Regions from separate parts of the Variovorax sp. J2P1-31 genome, predicted to be linked through region 4. Evidence: predicted binding sites of a transcription regulator. Region 4 holds the regulator's gene; each other region holds the start of a gene.
What was found. The regulator sigma-54, encoded in region 4, starts transcription at its own class of promoters, with help from an activator protein. The targets are predictions, from matches to a motif close to TGGCANGNAANCTGCTTT.

Region 1: the regulator sigma-54 is predicted to act here: its motif matches at 1,963-1,980, upstream of QTI20_RS05170 (transglutaminase family protein).
Region 2: the regulator sigma-54 is predicted to act here: its motif matches at 1,216-1,233, upstream of QTI20_RS28390 (ammonium transporter).
Region 3: the regulator sigma-54 is predicted to act here: its motif matches at 1,520-1,537, upstream of QTI20_RS26530 (pilin).

What each region holds. Positions count from the first base shown of each region.
Region 1 covers NZ_JASZYA010000001.1:1,122,326-1,126,238, forward strand. The annotation lists gene QTI20_RS05170 (transglutaminase family protein) at 1-1,897, opposite strand, end outside; gene QTI20_RS05175 (DNA internalization-related competence protein ComEC/Rec2) at 2,075-3,913, shown strand, end outside.
Region 2 covers NZ_JASZYA010000004.1:617,431-621,343, forward strand. The annotation lists gene mrdA (penicillin-binding protein 2) at 1-155, shown strand, start outside; gene QTI20_RS28385 (sulfite exporter TauE/SafE family protein) at 152-910, opposite strand; gene QTI20_RS28390 (ammonium transporter) at 1,269-2,585, shown strand; gene QTI20_RS28395 (hypothetical protein) at 2,608-2,904, shown strand; gene QTI20_RS28400 (amino acid ABC transporter substrate-binding protein) at 2,914-3,819, opposite strand.
Region 3 covers NZ_JASZYA010000004.1:224,010-227,922, reverse strand. The annotation lists gene QTI20_RS26540 (CHASE2 domain-containing protein) at 1-559, shown strand, start outside; gene QTI20_RS26535 (3',5'-cyclic-nucleotide phosphodiesterase) at 572-1,378, shown strand; gene QTI20_RS26530 (pilin) at 1,591-2,097, shown strand; gene QTI20_RS26525 (type IV pilin protein) at 2,803-3,336, opposite strand; gene QTI20_RS26520 (pilus assembly protein) at 3,318-3,913, opposite strand, start outside.
Region 4 covers NZ_JASZYA010000005.1:182,432-186,344, forward strand. The annotation lists gene lptA (lipopolysaccharide transport periplasmic protein LptA) at 96-791, shown strand; gene lptB (LPS export ABC transporter ATP-binding protein) at 818-1,606, shown strand; gene QTI20_RS29415 (RNA polymerase factor sigma-54) at 1,760-3,334, shown strand; gene QTI20_RS29420 (THUMP domain-containing class I SAM-dependent RNA methyltransferase) at 3,402-3,913, shown strand, end outside.

The DNA of each region.
Region 1 (3,913 bases), on a different contig from region 4:
GCTGGCGCGGCGTCCGGCCGTCGGCCTCGGTCGCGCCGAGGCCCGTGCTGCTCGCGCTTCCCGGCGTCTGCATGCGCAGCGCCGCGCCCGAGGCCGGCGGCGTGCCGAAGGCATAGGGCACGGTGCCCATGTCGGCCTTGGGGCCGACCGGCGGGCCGGCATAGCGCGCGCGGTAGTCGGCCGCGTCGGGCAGGCTGCCCACGGGCGCGGTCGGGTCGCGGTCGATCAGGTAGGGGTAGTCGCCCTTGCGCACCCAGGGCTGCGAGTCGAGCGGCAGCCGGTAGCCCATGGGCGAGTCGCCCGGGATCAGGTACATGCGGTCGTCGCGCAGGAACCAGGGGCCGGTCTTCCAGCCCGGGCCTTCGAGCGCGGGGGCGTCGCGGTCGGCGCTCGCGGGCTCGATCGGCAGCATGTAGCCGATCACCGCGTCGAGCTTCTGCGTGAACACCCGTCGCAGGCGCACCCGCTCCATCTCGTCGTCGAGCTTGGAGTCGAAGGGGTCGACGTTGACCGGCAGCCGGCGCTCGCGCCAGAGGTAGTAGTAGGTGTCTTCGTAGGCCGGCTGGATGTAGCGCTCGGTCAGGCCCAGGCGGTGCGCCAGCACGGTGGTGAAGCGGCGCGCGTCCTCGCTGGTGTAGTGGGTGGGCACGCGCTCGTCGGCGAAAAGTTCGGGGTCGTGCCACACCGGCTGGCCGTCGGCGCGCCAGAAGATCGACAGCGCCCAGCGCGGCAGTTGCTCGCCCGGGTACCACTTGCCCTGGCCGAAATGCAGGAAGCCGCCGTCGCCGTATTCGGCGCGCAGCTTCTGCACGAGTTCGGTGGCGTAGCCGCGCTTGGTCGGGCCCAGTGCGTCGGTGTTCCATTCGGCCGCGTCGCGGTCGCCGGTCGCCACGTAGGTCGGCTCGCCGCCCATCGTGAGGCGCACGTCGCCGGCCGCCAGCCGCTTGTCGACGGCCTCGCCCAAGGCCAGCACCTCGGCCCACTGCTCCTCGGTGTAGGGCTTGGTGACGCGCGGCGATTCATGGATGCGCGTGACCACCATCTCGTGGCCGAACTCGACCTCGGCGTCGTCCACCACGCCTTCGATCGGCGCGGCGCTCGAGGGCGTGGGCGTGCAGGCCAGCGGGATGTGGCCTTCGCCGGCCAAGAGGCCCGAGGTCGCATCGAGGCCGATCCAGCCCGCGCCGGGCAGGTAGACCTCGCACCAGGCGTGCAGGTCGGTGAAGTCGACCGTGGTGCCGCTCGGGCCGTCTAGCGCCTTGACGTCGGGCGTGAGCTGGATCAGGTAGCCCGAGACGAAACGCGCGGCCAGGCCCATGTGGCGCAGCAGCTGCACCAGCAGCCAGCCCGAGTCGCGGCAGGAGCCGCTGCCGTTGGTGAGCGTTTCTTCGGGCGTCTGCACGCCGGGCTCCATGCGGATCAGGTAGTTGACGTCCTGCTGCACCTGCTGGTTGATGCCGACCAGGAAGTCGATGGTGCGCTGTTCCTTGCGCTCGATCTTGTCGAGGTAGGCCTGCACCAGCGGCGTGGCCTCGTCGGCCACCAGGTAGGGCGCGAGTTCCTCGGCCTGCGAGGCCGTGTACTTGAAAGGGAAGTTCTCGGCCTGCGGCTCGAGGAAAAAGTCGAAGGGGTTGTAGACCGCCATCTCGACCACCAGGTCGACCGTGACCTTGAACTCGCGCGTCTTCTCGGGAAAGACCAGCCGCGCCTGGTAGTTGGCGAAGGGGTCCTGCTGCCAGTTGACGAAATGCTGCGCGGGTTCGATGCGCAGCGAATACGAGATGACGTTGCTGCGGCAATGGGGCGCCGGACGCAGGCGCACCACCTGCGGGCCGAGCTGCACCGGACGGTCGTACTTGTAGTGGGTGACGTGGTGAAGAGCGGCGTGAATGGACATCAGTGGTTCTCGGAGCGGAGCGAGTGGCGACGTGCCTCAAGTGAGACGCATACTAGCCCACAGGCATAGCAATTTACGCGCCATCAGAGCGTTGAAAGGGAGGCCCTGCCGTATGGAATCGAGAGTGTTTTCGTGGTAGCGCCACGCGAACTGCGCGGCTGGGCGGCCTTCGCCGCCATGGCCGGCGCGATCGCGGGCGCGGCCCTGCAACTGCAGCAGCGCGCGCTGTGGTCCGGGGCAGTCTATGCCGCGCTTGTGACAGCCGCGTTGGCCTGTGGGCTCGCCTGGCGCGTCCGATGGCGCCTGCGCCCCGTCGGCCGGCGCGGGCTCGCGGCCCTGCTGCTGATCGGCCTGGCCTTCGGCGCCGGCCTCACCGGCTGGCGTGCGGCGGTATTCACCGCGCAGGCGCTGGACCCGGCCCTGGAAGGCCGCGACCTGCAGGTCACTGGCGTGGTCGCGCAGATGCCGCAGCGCGACGAGGGCGGCACGCGTTTCCGCTTCGATGTCGAGTCGGCGCGCTCGCTGGAACCTGCGGGCGGCGCCGTGCAATTGCCGCCGCGCCTGGCGCTGGGCTGGTACGCCGAGGGCACGGGACTCTGGGCCCGCGCGACGCCCGCTGCGGATGCCGCCCCCCTTCGTCGCCCCGAGCCCCTGCACGCCGGCGAGCGCTGGCAGCTCACCGTGCGGCTCAAGGCGCCGCACGGCAACCTCAACCCCAAGGGCTTCGACCAGGAACTGCAGCTGTGGGAGCAGGGCGTGCAGGCGACCGGCTATGTGCGCGCCGGCGCCCAGGATGCAGCGCCCGCACGCCTCGGCGATACGTGGCGCCATCCGGTCGAGCGCGCGCGCGAAGCCGTTCGCGATGCGGCCTTCGCGCGCATCGCCGACCGGCGCACGGCCGGCGTGATCGCCGCGCTGGTGACCGGCGACCAGAGCGCGATCGACCGTGTCGACTGGGACATCTACCGCGCCACCGGCGTCGCGCACCTGGTGTCGATCTCGGGGCTCCACATCACCATGTTCGCCTGGCTCGCGGCGCTGGCCGTGGGGTGGCTGTGGCGCCGCAGCACGCGGCTGATGCTGCGCTGGCCGGCCCAGCAGGCCGCGCTGGTGGGCGGCGTGGCCCTGGCCGGCCTGTATGCCTTGTTCAGTGGCTGGGGCGTGCCCTCGCAGCGCACGGTGCTGATGCTGGCCACGGTGGCGCTGCTGCGCATCGCGGGTCGGCGTTGGCCCTGGCCCTGCGTGTGGCTGCTGGCCTGCGCGGTGGTGGTGATCGCCGACCCCTGGGCGCTGATGCAGGCCGGCTTCTGGCTCAGCTTCGTGGCCGTGGCCGCGCTGTTCGCCACCGATGCGGGCGTGGATGGCGAACAGGCCAAGGGCTGGCGCGCACGCCTGTACCGGCTGGCGCGCGAGCAGGCCGTGGTCACGCTGGCGCTGGCGCCGCTGACCCTGCTGTTGTTCCAGCAGGTGTCGGTGGTGGGCCTGCTGGCCAACGCGCTGGCCATCCCCTGGGTCTCGCTGGTGCTGACGCCGCTGGCCATGCTCGGTGCGGTGGTGCCGTCACTGTGGGACCTGGCGGCCTGGGCGGTGCGCGCGCTGTCGTGGTGGCTCGAGTGGCTGGCGGCCCTGCCGCTGGCCACCGTCTCGCTGCCGGCGCCGCCGCTGTGGGCCGCGGCCGGCGGCGTGCTCGGCGGCGTGCTGCTCGCGATGCGCCTGCCCTGGTCGGCGCGGCTGCTCGGCGTGCCGCTGCTGCTGCCGGTGCTGCTGTGGCAGGTGCCGCGTCCGCCCGCGGGCGAGTTCGACCTGCTGGCCGCCGACGTCGGACAGGGCAATGCGGTGCTGGTGCGCACCGCGACCCACAGCCTGCTCTACGACGCCGGGCCGCGCTACAGCCTCGACAGCGACGCGGGCCAGCGCGTGCTGGTGCCGCTGCTGCGCGCGCTGGGCGAGCGGCTCGACACCGTGGTGCTGAGCCACCGTGACAGCGACCACACCGGCGGCGCGCCGGCCGTGCTC
Region 2 (3,913 bases), on a different contig from region 4:
GCCGCGTGTTCGACTACTGGCTGATGGACCAGTACCCGAGCGAGGCCGACATGGCGGCCGTGCGCATCGGCAAGGCCACGGCGCCCATCGGCAAGCCGCGCGTGGCGAGCGAGATCGCCTGGCCGGCGCCCTCGGGCCCGGCCGCGGCACCCTAGCGCAGGAAGGCGTCGTAGCCGGTCTTGAGGATCAGCGCGCTCACCACGAACAGGAACACGCCGCGCACGAAGCCCGCGCCATGCCGCAGCGCCACGCGCGCGCCGATCAGGCTGCCGGCCACGTTGGCCACCGCCATCACCAGGCCGTAGTGCCACCACACATGGCCTTTGGCCGCGAACAGCAGCAGCGCGCCCAGGTTGGTCATGGTGTTGAGCAGCTTGGCCGAGGCCGAGGCGTTGAGGAAGTCGTAGCCCAGCCAGCGCACGAACAAAAAGACGAAGAAGCTGCCGGTGCCGGGCCCGAAGAAGCCGTCGTAGAAGCCCAGCATCAGCCCGACCGCGCCGGTGGCCGCCAGTTCGGCCCGGCCGCTGAAGCGCGGCGTGTGGTGGCGGCCCATGTCCTTGCGCGCCAGCGTGTAGGCCAGCAGTGCGAGCAGGATGAAGGGCAGCAGCTTGCGCAGGAAATCGGGCGAGACCTGGGTCACGGTCCAGGCGCCCAGCAGCGAGCCCCCGAAGGCCAGCACGGCGGCCCCGGCCAGCGCGCGCCAGCGCAGGTCGACCTTGCGCGCGAACTGGGCCGTGGCCGCGGCCGTGCCCCAGACCGAGGCGCTCTTGTTGGTGCCGAACAAGGTGGCGGGCGCGGCGCCCGGGAACACGCTGAACAGCACCGGCACCAGGATCAGTCCGCCGCCTCCCACGATCGAATCGATGAAGCCCGCGAACAGCGAGCCGAGCGTGAGCACCAGCATTTCCATGGGGCGGGATTGTCGCAGGGGCCTGGGGCGGCCCTGGCGCGGCGCCTGGTGGCGCCCAAAAGAAAAGGCGCCGACCAGCGGCGCCTTTTCCATTTCTTCAACGGCATTTCTGATGAATGCCTGGTCTTGTCTCTGTTCTTGTTGTCGGCGTTCGTGCGCCTGGAAAAATTGTCTCCTCGGTACCCCCGCGCTACGGGCGTGCCGTCTGCGAGTGGCGCAACTTTAGGGGGTGCACCGCGGCAGTGCATCGGGAATTACCCGCTGGTGGCGGGTGCACCGCCGTGGATGTTTCAAGATGTGGCCGGTGGCACGGCTCGTGCAAGACGTTTTTCGTTTCCACAACGAAGGCGAGCGGCACATGAAGCACCGGAAACTGGCGGTTGGCCTGTCAGCCCTGCTGGCGGGGGCCTGCGGCGGCGCCGCGGCGGACCCGGCCGGCCCGGCGGTCGTCGCCCAGGCCACGATCAGCGCGGCCGACACCGGCTGGATGATGACCGCCACCGTGCTGGTGCTGCTGATGACGCTGCCCGGCATCGCGCTGTTCTACGCCGGCATGGTGCGGCGCCGGAACGTGCTCAACACCATGGCGGCGGTGGTCGGCATCACCGCCGTGGTGTCGCTGGTGTGGTTCGCGCTGGGCTACTCGCTGGCCTTCACGCCGGGCTCGGCCTGGCTGGGCGGCAGCTCGCGCTTCGGCTTCGCGGGCTTCGACTACCTGCACGAGGCGGGCACGCTGGCCGTGAGCCACATCGCGCCGCGGATCCCGGAATCGGTCTATGCGATGTTCCAGCTCAGCTTCGCGGTCATCACCGCGGCGCTGGTGATCGGCGCCTTCGTCGAGCGCATGCGCTTCGCCGCCGTGCTGTGGTTCGCGGCGCTCTGGAGCCTGGTGGTCTACGTGCCGATCGCGCACTGGGTCTGGGAGCCGGGCGGCTGGCTGGCGCGGCTGGGCGCGCTCGATTTCGCGGGCGGCTCGGTGGTGCACGTCAATGCGGGCATCGCCGGCCTGGTCTGCGCCTACGTGCTGGGCCCGCGCCGCGGCTACGGTCACGAGCCCTTCGAGCCCTACAGCCTGGCTTTCACCATGGTCGGCGCGGGCCTGCTGTGGGTCGGCTGGTTCGGCTTCAACGCCGGCTCGGCCCTGGCGGCGGACGGCCGCGCGGGGCTGGCCATGGCCTGCACCCACATCGCGGCCTCGGCCGGCGCGCTGAGCTGGATGCTGGGCGAATGGGCGGTGCGGCGCAGCCCCTCGCTGCTGGGCCTGTGCTCGGGGCTGGTGGCCGGCCTGGTGGCGATCACGCCCGCGGCCGGCTTCGTCACGCCCGGCGCGGCGGCGCTGATCGGCGCCATCGCCGGGCTGGCCTGCTACTGGGGCGCGACCGCGCTCAAGCAGCTGCTGCGGGCCGACGATTCGCTCGACGTGTTCGGCGTGCACGGCATCGGCGGGCTGGTGGGCTCGCTGCTGACCGGCGTGTTCGCCGACGCGCGCCTGTCGGGCGTGCGCGGCAGCGTGGCGACGCAGGCGCTGGCGGTGGGCGCGGTGGCGCTCTACAGCGCCGTGGCGACCGCGCTGGTGCTGTGGCTGGTGCGCGTGATCGTGGGCCTGCGGGTGAGCGAGGACACCGAAGCCCTCGGGCTGGACCTGGGCGTGCACCGGGAGCGCCTCGGCGGATGAAGCATCACATGGGAGGCCGTCAATGACCGAGAACGAACGGATCGCCATCGCGGCGCGGCTGCACGTGGCGCTGCGGCGCAAGACCGGCCGCGTGACCGACACCGAGTGGATGGCGGCCAACGCCGACTACGCCATCGAGGTGCTGCGCTTCGCGCGCGCCCATGCCGTCGAGCAGAACGACGCCGAGCTCGCGGCCATCGCCGACCGGCTGGAGGTGGCGATGGCGCCCATCGTGGCCGCGGCGCGCCTGCGCGAGACGCTGCTGCGCCAGGGCGCACCCGGTGCTCCGGCGTCGCGCTACGTGGGCGGGCTGCGCTGAAGCCCCGGCTTACTTGGCGTAGCTCTCCAGCGGCTTGTCGTTGGGTTCGGCGATCAGCTGCTTGAGCGCCGGGCTCATCGGCAGGTTGAGGCTGGTGTTGCGCGGCGGGATCGGCGCCACGAACCACTTGGTGTAGACCTTCTCCAGCTCGCCGCTCTTCATGAGCTTGCGCAGCGCGTCGTCGACCGCGGTCTTGAAGGCCGGGTCGTCCTTGCGGAACAGCAGCGCGATCGGCTCGGCGCCCAGCGCGTCGCCCACGATGCGGTAGGCCGTCGGGTTCTTGGCGTTGGCGATGATGCCGGCGAGCAGGTTGTCGTCGAGCACGAAGGCGTCGGCGCGGCCCGATTCCAGCATCAGGAAGCTCTCGAGGTGGTCCTTGCCGAGCATGGTGTTGTAGGTGGCGTTGGTCGCGCGTTCGCGCTTGCGCAGCAGCTGCACGGCGGTGGTGCCGGTCGAGGCCGACACGTTGCGGCCCGCGAGCTGGTCGAGCGTGGTGATGCCCGAGTCGACCTTGGTCGCCATGCGCACCTCGCTCACGTAGGTGGTGAGGGCGAAGGCCACCTGCTGCTGGCGCGCCAGGTTGTTGGTGGTCGGGCCGCAGCCGATGTCCAGCGTGCCGTTCTGCACCAGCGGGATGGTGTTCTGCGCCGTCACGGCCATGTACTCGAGCTTGGCGCTGGGCACGATGTCTTTCAGCACGCGCTCGCACAGCTCGACGTGGTAGCCCACGTACTTCTCGCCCGCGCCCAGCATGTAGGCCATCGGCGGCGAGGCTTCGCGCACGCCCAGCACGGCCTTGCCGCTGGCCTTGATCTTGTCGAGCGTGCCGCCGGCCGGGGCCTGCTGCGCGGTGGCGCCCGCGCAGGCGAGGGCGCACAGGGCCGCCACGGCGAGGGACTTGAGGGGCTTCTTCATGTTGTGTTGTCTCCGGGGGAAGGATCGGTACGGGGTGGGAACGGCCAACGGGCGCGAGCGCCACTGTCGGTCAGCCGGGCGCCATTGCATAGCG
Region 3 (3,913 bases), on a different contig from region 4:
GGCGGCCATCGAGATGGCGGCCGCCGTGCAGCAGATCAACCTGGCGCACCGTGCCAGCGGACGGCCCGAGATCAGCGTGGGCATCGGCCTGAACACCGGCGTGATGAGCGTCGGCGACATGGGCTCGGCCGTGCGCCGCAGCTACACCGTGGTCGGCGATGCCGTGAACCTGGCTTCCCGCCTCGAGAGCCTCAACGGCCACTACGGCACCGAGATCCTGGCCACCGACGCCACGCGCCAGGCCAGCTCGCTGTTCCTCTGGCAGGAGCTCGACTGGGTCTATGTGCGCGGCAAGGCCCGCGCCGTCGCCCTTTTCACGCCCGTCGCGCGCGCCGACGCGGCCGAGCCGGCCCTGCATGCGCAGCTGGAGCGCTGGTCGCTGGTGCTGGCGGCCTACCGGTCGCAGCAATGGGCCGAAGCCCGCCAACTGCTGGCCCCCCTGCTCGCGGTGGATGCGAAAAAAGTCCTTTACCAGGTCTACGAGAAGCGTTTAGCCTCGATGGCGCGGCAGCCCCAAGACCCGGACTGGGACGGCGCCATCCGTTTCGAAACCAAGTAACAAGGGTCCCCTATGCAGGTGCGTGTGTTGGGCTGCTCCGGCGCGATTGCCAAAGACTGCCGCACCACCTCCTTCCTGGTCGACGACGATGTGCTGGTCGACGCCGGCACCGGCGTCGGCGACCTCACGCTCGAGGAAATGGCCGGCATCGACGACGTGCTGCTGACCCATTCGCACCTCGACCACATCGCCGCCCTGCCCCTGATGATCGACGCCGTGGCGTCCGCTCGCGCCCGGCCGCTGCGGGTGCACGCGCTGCGCGCCACCATCGAGGCCCTGCGCGCCCACGTCTTCAACAACGTCATCTGGCCCGACTTCGCGAGCATCCCCAGCCTCGAGTCGCCCTTCGTGAGCTTCCACGACATCGCGATCGGCCAGACCCTGCAGCTCGGCAGCCGCTCGCCCAAGGCCATCGAGGTGCTGCCCGCCGTCCACACCGTGCCCGCCTGCGGCTATGCCGTGCGCACCGCCGACGGCGGCCCCTACTGGGTCTTCAGCGGCGACACCGAGCGCAACCCGCCCTTCTGGGCCCGCGTGAACACGCTCGACGTGGCCATGCTGGTGATCGAGACCGCCTTCAGCAACCGCGAGCAGGGCCTGGCCCAGCGCAGCCTGCACCTGTCGCCCGCCAGCCTGGCCGACGAACTGGCCCACATCGCCCCGGGCCGGCGCTACCCCATCTACATCACCCACACCAAGCCCGCCGAAACGGCGGAGATCATGAGCCAGATCGACACCTTCGCCGCAGGGTGGCTCACGAACGGGCTGGAGGGGCGAGACATCCGGTGGCTGCAGACGGCGGGGGTGTTGGTGGTTTGAGCACTGAGAGCGACGCGTTTGGTCGTTAGTGACAAAAAATGTCACTTAGAGGCTGTGGCCGGACAACATTTGTGTCGCGAGTTGTAAGTCAAACGTGAACGATTTGGCGGCAAAACCCTGGTTGAAGGCCGCATTTCCGCTTGGCATGCTTGCTGCGGATAGGAAGGCACCGGGACGCGCTCTCGGCCTCATAAACAACCTGGAGTAGTGAAATGAACCGTCGTTCCATCGCACGCAACGTGCAAAAGGGTTTCACCCTGATCGAGTTGATGATCGTTGTGGCGATCATCGGTATCTTGGCTGCTGTGGCGCTGCCGGCTTATCAGGATTACACGGTTCGTAGCCGAGTATCGGAGGCTCTTGTACTCGCTTCCGGTGCGAAAATCACCGTTGCAGAAAATGCGGCTAGCTCAGCCGCTAGCCTTTCGACTGGAGCAATTGAAGTGGCCGCAACTGCAGCTGCAGCAACAGCGACGGCCAATCAAAAGGTTGCATCGACTAAAAATGTCAAAACCCTCGATGTGAGCTCCACAACCGGCGCTATCACGGTCGTTACGACCGATTCCGCAGGCGCTGTAACGATTACCCTCACGCCTCAAGCCAATGGATCTGCTTTGGCTGTTTCGACGCCGCCGGCTGGCCCCATCACGTGGAAGTGCAGCGTTGATGCAGAAACCAAATTCAAGTATGCACCGAGCGAGTGCCGCACCAAGACCTAAAACTTAAATATGGATGCTTAAACTTCCCCTGCGTGGGGAAGTTTTTTTGTTTTCGATGGATTCTTTCTCCCTAACGAACGATCTAGCAGGGCTGTTGAATTCCGTCGGCTGATGTCGAGCAGGTTCTTCAGAGGTTCGCAGAATTCTTTAGCGTTTTCAGCGGCATGTGTGATGCATCACTTCGATGTGGATGCGCCCAGCCCAGGCCATTGGTGTTTACACCATCGCTCGATCGCGTCCGGCATCGAACTGAAGATCCGCCATCCGCACGATGGTGCTCGAGGCCATCGTCACTTGATGTCTTTGGTAGGCCGCTGGGATGGCGGCAGAATTCTGGCTCCCTCCTGAACAGCCGCGCAGGGCTTGCTTGGGGGTTGCTGCGCGGTTTGTGACGTGCGCGTTCTCCAGTGCATTGCGCCGATACCACCGCCGTTCTGACCATCATTCTCCAGGGTTTGGCTGAAGCTCTAGCAAGCAGTCAACGTTCTTGTAACGCTGGATTGGTCGCAGGAGGTCCAGTGCAATTCGAGGCGCGAAGTCCTCTAGCTTGGCCATCGCGAACAATGCCCTATCGAATTCCCTCTCTTTTCACGTTGAGCGCGAACATAGTCCCTGCAAGGACAGCTCCATGAGCTGATTTCGTTGGAGTGATTCATTGCCTCGGGAAGACATCAAAATTTACTTTGTAAAGCTGATGTCGAAAGGCTACCAGCAATTGGATGTTGCGGCTATCTCGGTGCCTGCGCTATTGAAGTTGGTCTGCACGCCCATTTGATTTAAACGAAATTCGTAGCAGGTTGAGTCTGATGTTTGCGAGCCCACAGGCGTCGCCTTTGCAATAAAAGATGGCAGCGCTGTTGAAGTCGCTGCAGTGGCGTCCGCGCGCAAAGAGTAATAGCTCGCCCCACTCGAATTCACCGACTGAGGCCAGCTAGTGACGGCGTATCCAAGGGCCGCAGGATCCCCGGAATATGAGTTATTGATGCTGAAATATCGTTCTTGCCGTGCTGCCATATCTAGTAGTGCATTTTTGGCGTCGACTCGACGCGCCTTTTGGATGTAGTTTCGGTAAGATGGAATTGCAATGACGCTCAAGATTCCGATCACTGAAACCACAATCATCATTTCGATCAGCGTAAAGCCGCGTATCTGGGAACGCTTCGAGAAGCCGGGAATGCCAGAATTTTTTTTCATTTTGCTGCTTTCGCAAGGGCTACGCATCAGCGCAGTTTGATCCATGTCAGTCGCCCGCCCTTGCCATTCGCTCCTGGATTGACCTGCGTGACGGACCCGACGCCGCTTACGGTTTGTGTAGCCAGATACTTCTTGGTATCCGTGCTGACGATCGAGGGCGAGCCTACGCCGCTCAGCCCAATACCGGCAACCACCAAACCGTTGGTGGTGATGACATTGTTGGTGGCGTCCCCGAAATAAGACGAGCGCGGTGCGCCGCCTGTTTCGGGCGCGATGGCCATGGTGAAGCCCGAGGCGGGTTGTGCATCGCAGGTCAGCGTCTGGGTGACGGCCGGCAGCGTCGTATTGACCAGGAACAGGCCATCCGAAATCACGGGGTTGTAGACGATCTGTTCGTTCGTGCCGGGCAGCACGAGCCGCCAGCCATAGTGCGGATTGTTCGTTGCGCCGCCACTGCAGGTGGTCGAGCCTTTCCAGCACACCGCATTCTGGGTCACGGTCCGCACGCCCGAGATGTTGCCGTTGTTGTAGGCCAGCGTGGTCGCCGTCTGCGTCTGGAGGGTCGTGGTGTTGACAGTCTGGGTGCCAGTCAGGCTGGTGTACTGGCTGCCGCTCTTGGCGT
Region 4 (3,913 bases):
GCCCGGAACCAGCCCGCTTCGGCGGGCTTTTTCGTCTGCGCAACCGATGCGGCGCCCCGTGCCGCATACAATGATCGAGCAAGTTTCGTGCCTCTATGACCTCGCGCCCCACCTCCCCACTCCTCTCCCTCCTGCGCGCCGGCGCTGCCGTGCTGATGCTGGCCTGCGCCGCGTTTCCGGCCCTGGCCGAGAAGGCCGACCGGACCAAGCCGATGAACATCGAGGCCGATGCCATGCGCTATGACGACCTCCAGCAGACCAGCGTGTTCACCGGCAACGTGGTGGTGACCAAGGGCACCATCCTGATCCGCGGCGCGCGCATCGACGTGCGCCAGGACCCCGAGGGCTACCAGTACGGCGTGGTCACGGCGGCGCCGGGCAAGCTGGCCTACTACAAGCAGAAGCGCGACACCCCCGGTGACGAGTGGACCGAAGGCGAGGGCGAGGTCATCGAATACGACAGCCGGGCCGACAACGTGAAGTTCATCCGCCGCGCGGTGATGCGCCGGCTGATCGGCGCCACGCCCAACGACGAGAGCAGCGGCGAGTTGATCGTCTACGACCAGGGCAAGGACACCTTCACCGTCAACGGCGCGAGCGCGGCACCGGGCGCCAGCGTGACCGCCGGTGCCCCGGGCAGCCGGGTCCGGACCATCCTCACGCCCCGCGCCGCGGCATCCGGGGCCGCCAAATCGTCGGCCGCGCCGGCTCCCGCACCCGCCACCCCGACGCCCGCGCCGGGCCGCGGCCTGCGCCCGAGCACCACGCTCGATGCGGAACCCCGCCCGTGACGGACGGCAGCGTCAACACCGGGCGGATGTCGGTCGACGGGACCGGCGTGGCGGATCCGTCGGTCAGCCGGCTGCAGGTGCGCGGCCTGCAGAAACGCTACGGCAGCCGCCAGGTCGTCAAGGACGTGTCGCTCGACGTGCAGAAGGGCGAAGTGGTGGGCCTGCTGGGCCCCAACGGCGCCGGCAAGACCACCTCCTTCTACATGATCGTGGGCCTGGTGCGCGCCGATGCGGGCGAGATCAGCATCGACGGCGAGCCGATCGCCCACATGCCGATCCACCGCCGCGCGCGCATGGGCCTGTCCTACCTGCCGCAGGAAGCCTCGATCTTCCGCAAGCTCACGGTGCAGGAGAACGTGCGGGCCGTGCTCGAACTGCAGCGCGAACCCGACGCCAACGGCAAGCAGGCGCCGCTGTCGAGCGCGCGTGTCGAGCAGCGGCTCAACGAACTGCTGGCGGAACTGCGGGTCGACCACCTGCGCGACTCGCCCGCGCTGGCGCTGTCGGGCGGTGAACGCCGCCGCGTCGAGATCGCCCGCGCACTGGCCACGCAGCCGCGCTTCATCCTGCTCGACGAGCCCTTCGCCGGCATCGACCCGATCGCGGTGATCGAGATCCAGCGCATCGTCAGCTTCCTCAAGGGCCGCGGCATCGGCGTGCTCATCACCGATCACAACGTGCGCGAGACCCTGGGCATCTGCGATCACGCGTTCATCATCAGCGACGGGCATGTGCTGGCACAAGGCACGCCTTCGGAGATCGTCGACAACGCCGAGGTACGCCGCGTGTACCTGGGCGAGCACTTCCGGATGTGACCATGCGGCGAGGTCCAGGATGAACGTGGCCGTCATCCACGCGGAACTTCTTCGCGGGGGCCGCCGCGCACGGCCGCCCGAAGCGGCCGGCCCGCCCCCGGTAGGGGGTTGGCGTAGCGCGAAGCGCGCAGCCTGGGGGGGAGCCATTTTTCCATGAAGCAGGGCCTTTCGCTGCGCGTCTCGCAGCATCTCGCGCTCACGCCCCAACTCCAGCAGTCGATCCGGCTGCTGCAGTTGTCCACGCTCGAGCTGAGCCAGGAAGTCGAGCAGATGCTCGACGAGAACCCCTTCTTGGAACGCACGGCCGAAGAGGCGCCGCGCGAGGAATTCGGCGTCGATGCCGCCGACGCGCCGCCGCCGCGCGACGACGACTTCACGCCCGGCCCGTCGGCCACGTCCAGCACCGACAGCAGCAGCGCCGCCGCCGAGGCCGACGCGCCGGCGGTCGACGCGACCGAGGCCGCGCCCGACTGGGAGGGCGACGGCACCGTCGAGATGGCGCCCGACGACAGCGAGTGGGGCGGCGACGCGCCGGCCAGCAGCAACAACCTCGGCCCCAACGACGGCAGCGAGCGCGCCGATGCGACCGAGCTGGCGCGCAGCCAGGAATCGCTGCAGTCCTTCCTGCACCGGCAGGCGCTGAGCCTGCGCCTCAACGAGAGCGACCGCGCCGCCCTGCGTTTCCTGATCGAGTCGCTCAACGACGACGGCTACCTCGAGGATTCGCTGCCCGCGCTGGCCTCGGGCCTGGCGGGCGACGACAACGACGAATTCGACGGCCTGGTGCACCACTTCCAGGTCGCGCTGGGCCTGCTGCAGAGCCTGGAGCCGGTCGGCGTGGGCGCGCGCGACCTGGGCGAGTGCCTGGCGATCCAGCTGCGCGCGCTGGCCGAGCCCGGCGAGTCCGAAGAGATCGCGCAGGTGCGCAAGACCGCCATCGCGATCTGCAAGCAGCCGATGGAGCTGCTGGCGCGGCGCGACTTCAAGCGCCTGGCCACGCTCACGCGCAGCAACGAGGAAGAGGTGCGCAGCGCGCTGCAGCTGATCGCCACGCTGGAGCCCAAGCCGGGCCGTCGATTTGTCGACGTCGAGCGCAACATCGTGGTGCCCGACGTGATCGTGACGCGCACCGGGCAGGGCACGAACGTCAAGTTCCGCGTGATGCTCAACCCCGAGGTGATGCCGCGCCTGCGGGTGCACGACATCTATGCCGGCGCGCTCAAGTCGCACAAGGGCGAGGGCAGCCAGGCCCTGTCGCAGCGGCTGCAGGAGGCGCGCTGGTTCATCAAGAACATCCAGCAGCGCTTCGACACCATCCTGCGCGTGAGCAGCGCCATCGTCGAGCGGCAGAAGAGCTACTTCGTGCACGGCGAGCTGGCCATGCGCCCGCTGGTGCTGCGCGAGATCGCCGACGAACTGGGCCTGCACGAATCGACCATCAGCCGCGTGACCACCGCCAAGTACATGGCCACGCCCTACGGCACGGTCGAGCTCAAGTATTTCTTCGGCTCGGCGCTGGGCACCGAGGCCGGCGGCAACGCCTCGAGCACCGCGGTGCGGGCGCTGATCAAGCAGTTCGTGGGTTCCGAGAACATCAAGAAGCCGCTGTCCGACAGCCAGATCTCCGAGATGCTCAAGGAGCAGGGCATCGAGTGCGCGCGCCGCACCGTGGCCAAGTACCGCGAGGCGCTGCGCATCGCGCCGGCCAGCCTGCGCAAGGCGCTCTGAGCCCGAAGCGGCACGCGCCGCGCCAGCGGCGACAATCGGCGGGCTTCCTTCCGTCTGCCCGAACCCCATGAACCAGCTCCATCTCTTCCTGCCCTGCGCCGCCGGCGTCGAGGACTTTCTTGCCCAGGAGGTGCACGGCCTGACCGGTCTCGCGGGCGACGACCTGATGGCCTCGCGCGGCGGCGTGTTCGTGCGCGGCTCCTGGCGCGACGCGATGAAGCTCAACCTCTACAGCCGGCTCGCGCAGCGCGTGCTGATCGAGCTCGCGCATGCGCCCTACCGCAGCGAGAACGACCTCTACGCCATCGCCAGCGGCGTGGCCTGGGAGATCTGGTTCACGCCCCAGCAGACCTTCAAGATCGAGACCACGGCCCAGCACAGCCCGCTGACCAGCCTGAACTTCGCCACGCTGCGCATCAAGGACGCGATCGCCGACCGCTTCCGCGCCAAGGCCCACGGCGTGCGCCCCAGCATCGAGACCCAGCGGCCCGACGTGCGCGTGTTCGCGCACCTCACCACCGACAGCTGCACGCTCTACATCGACACCTCGGGCGAGCCGCTGTTCAAGCGCGGCTGGCG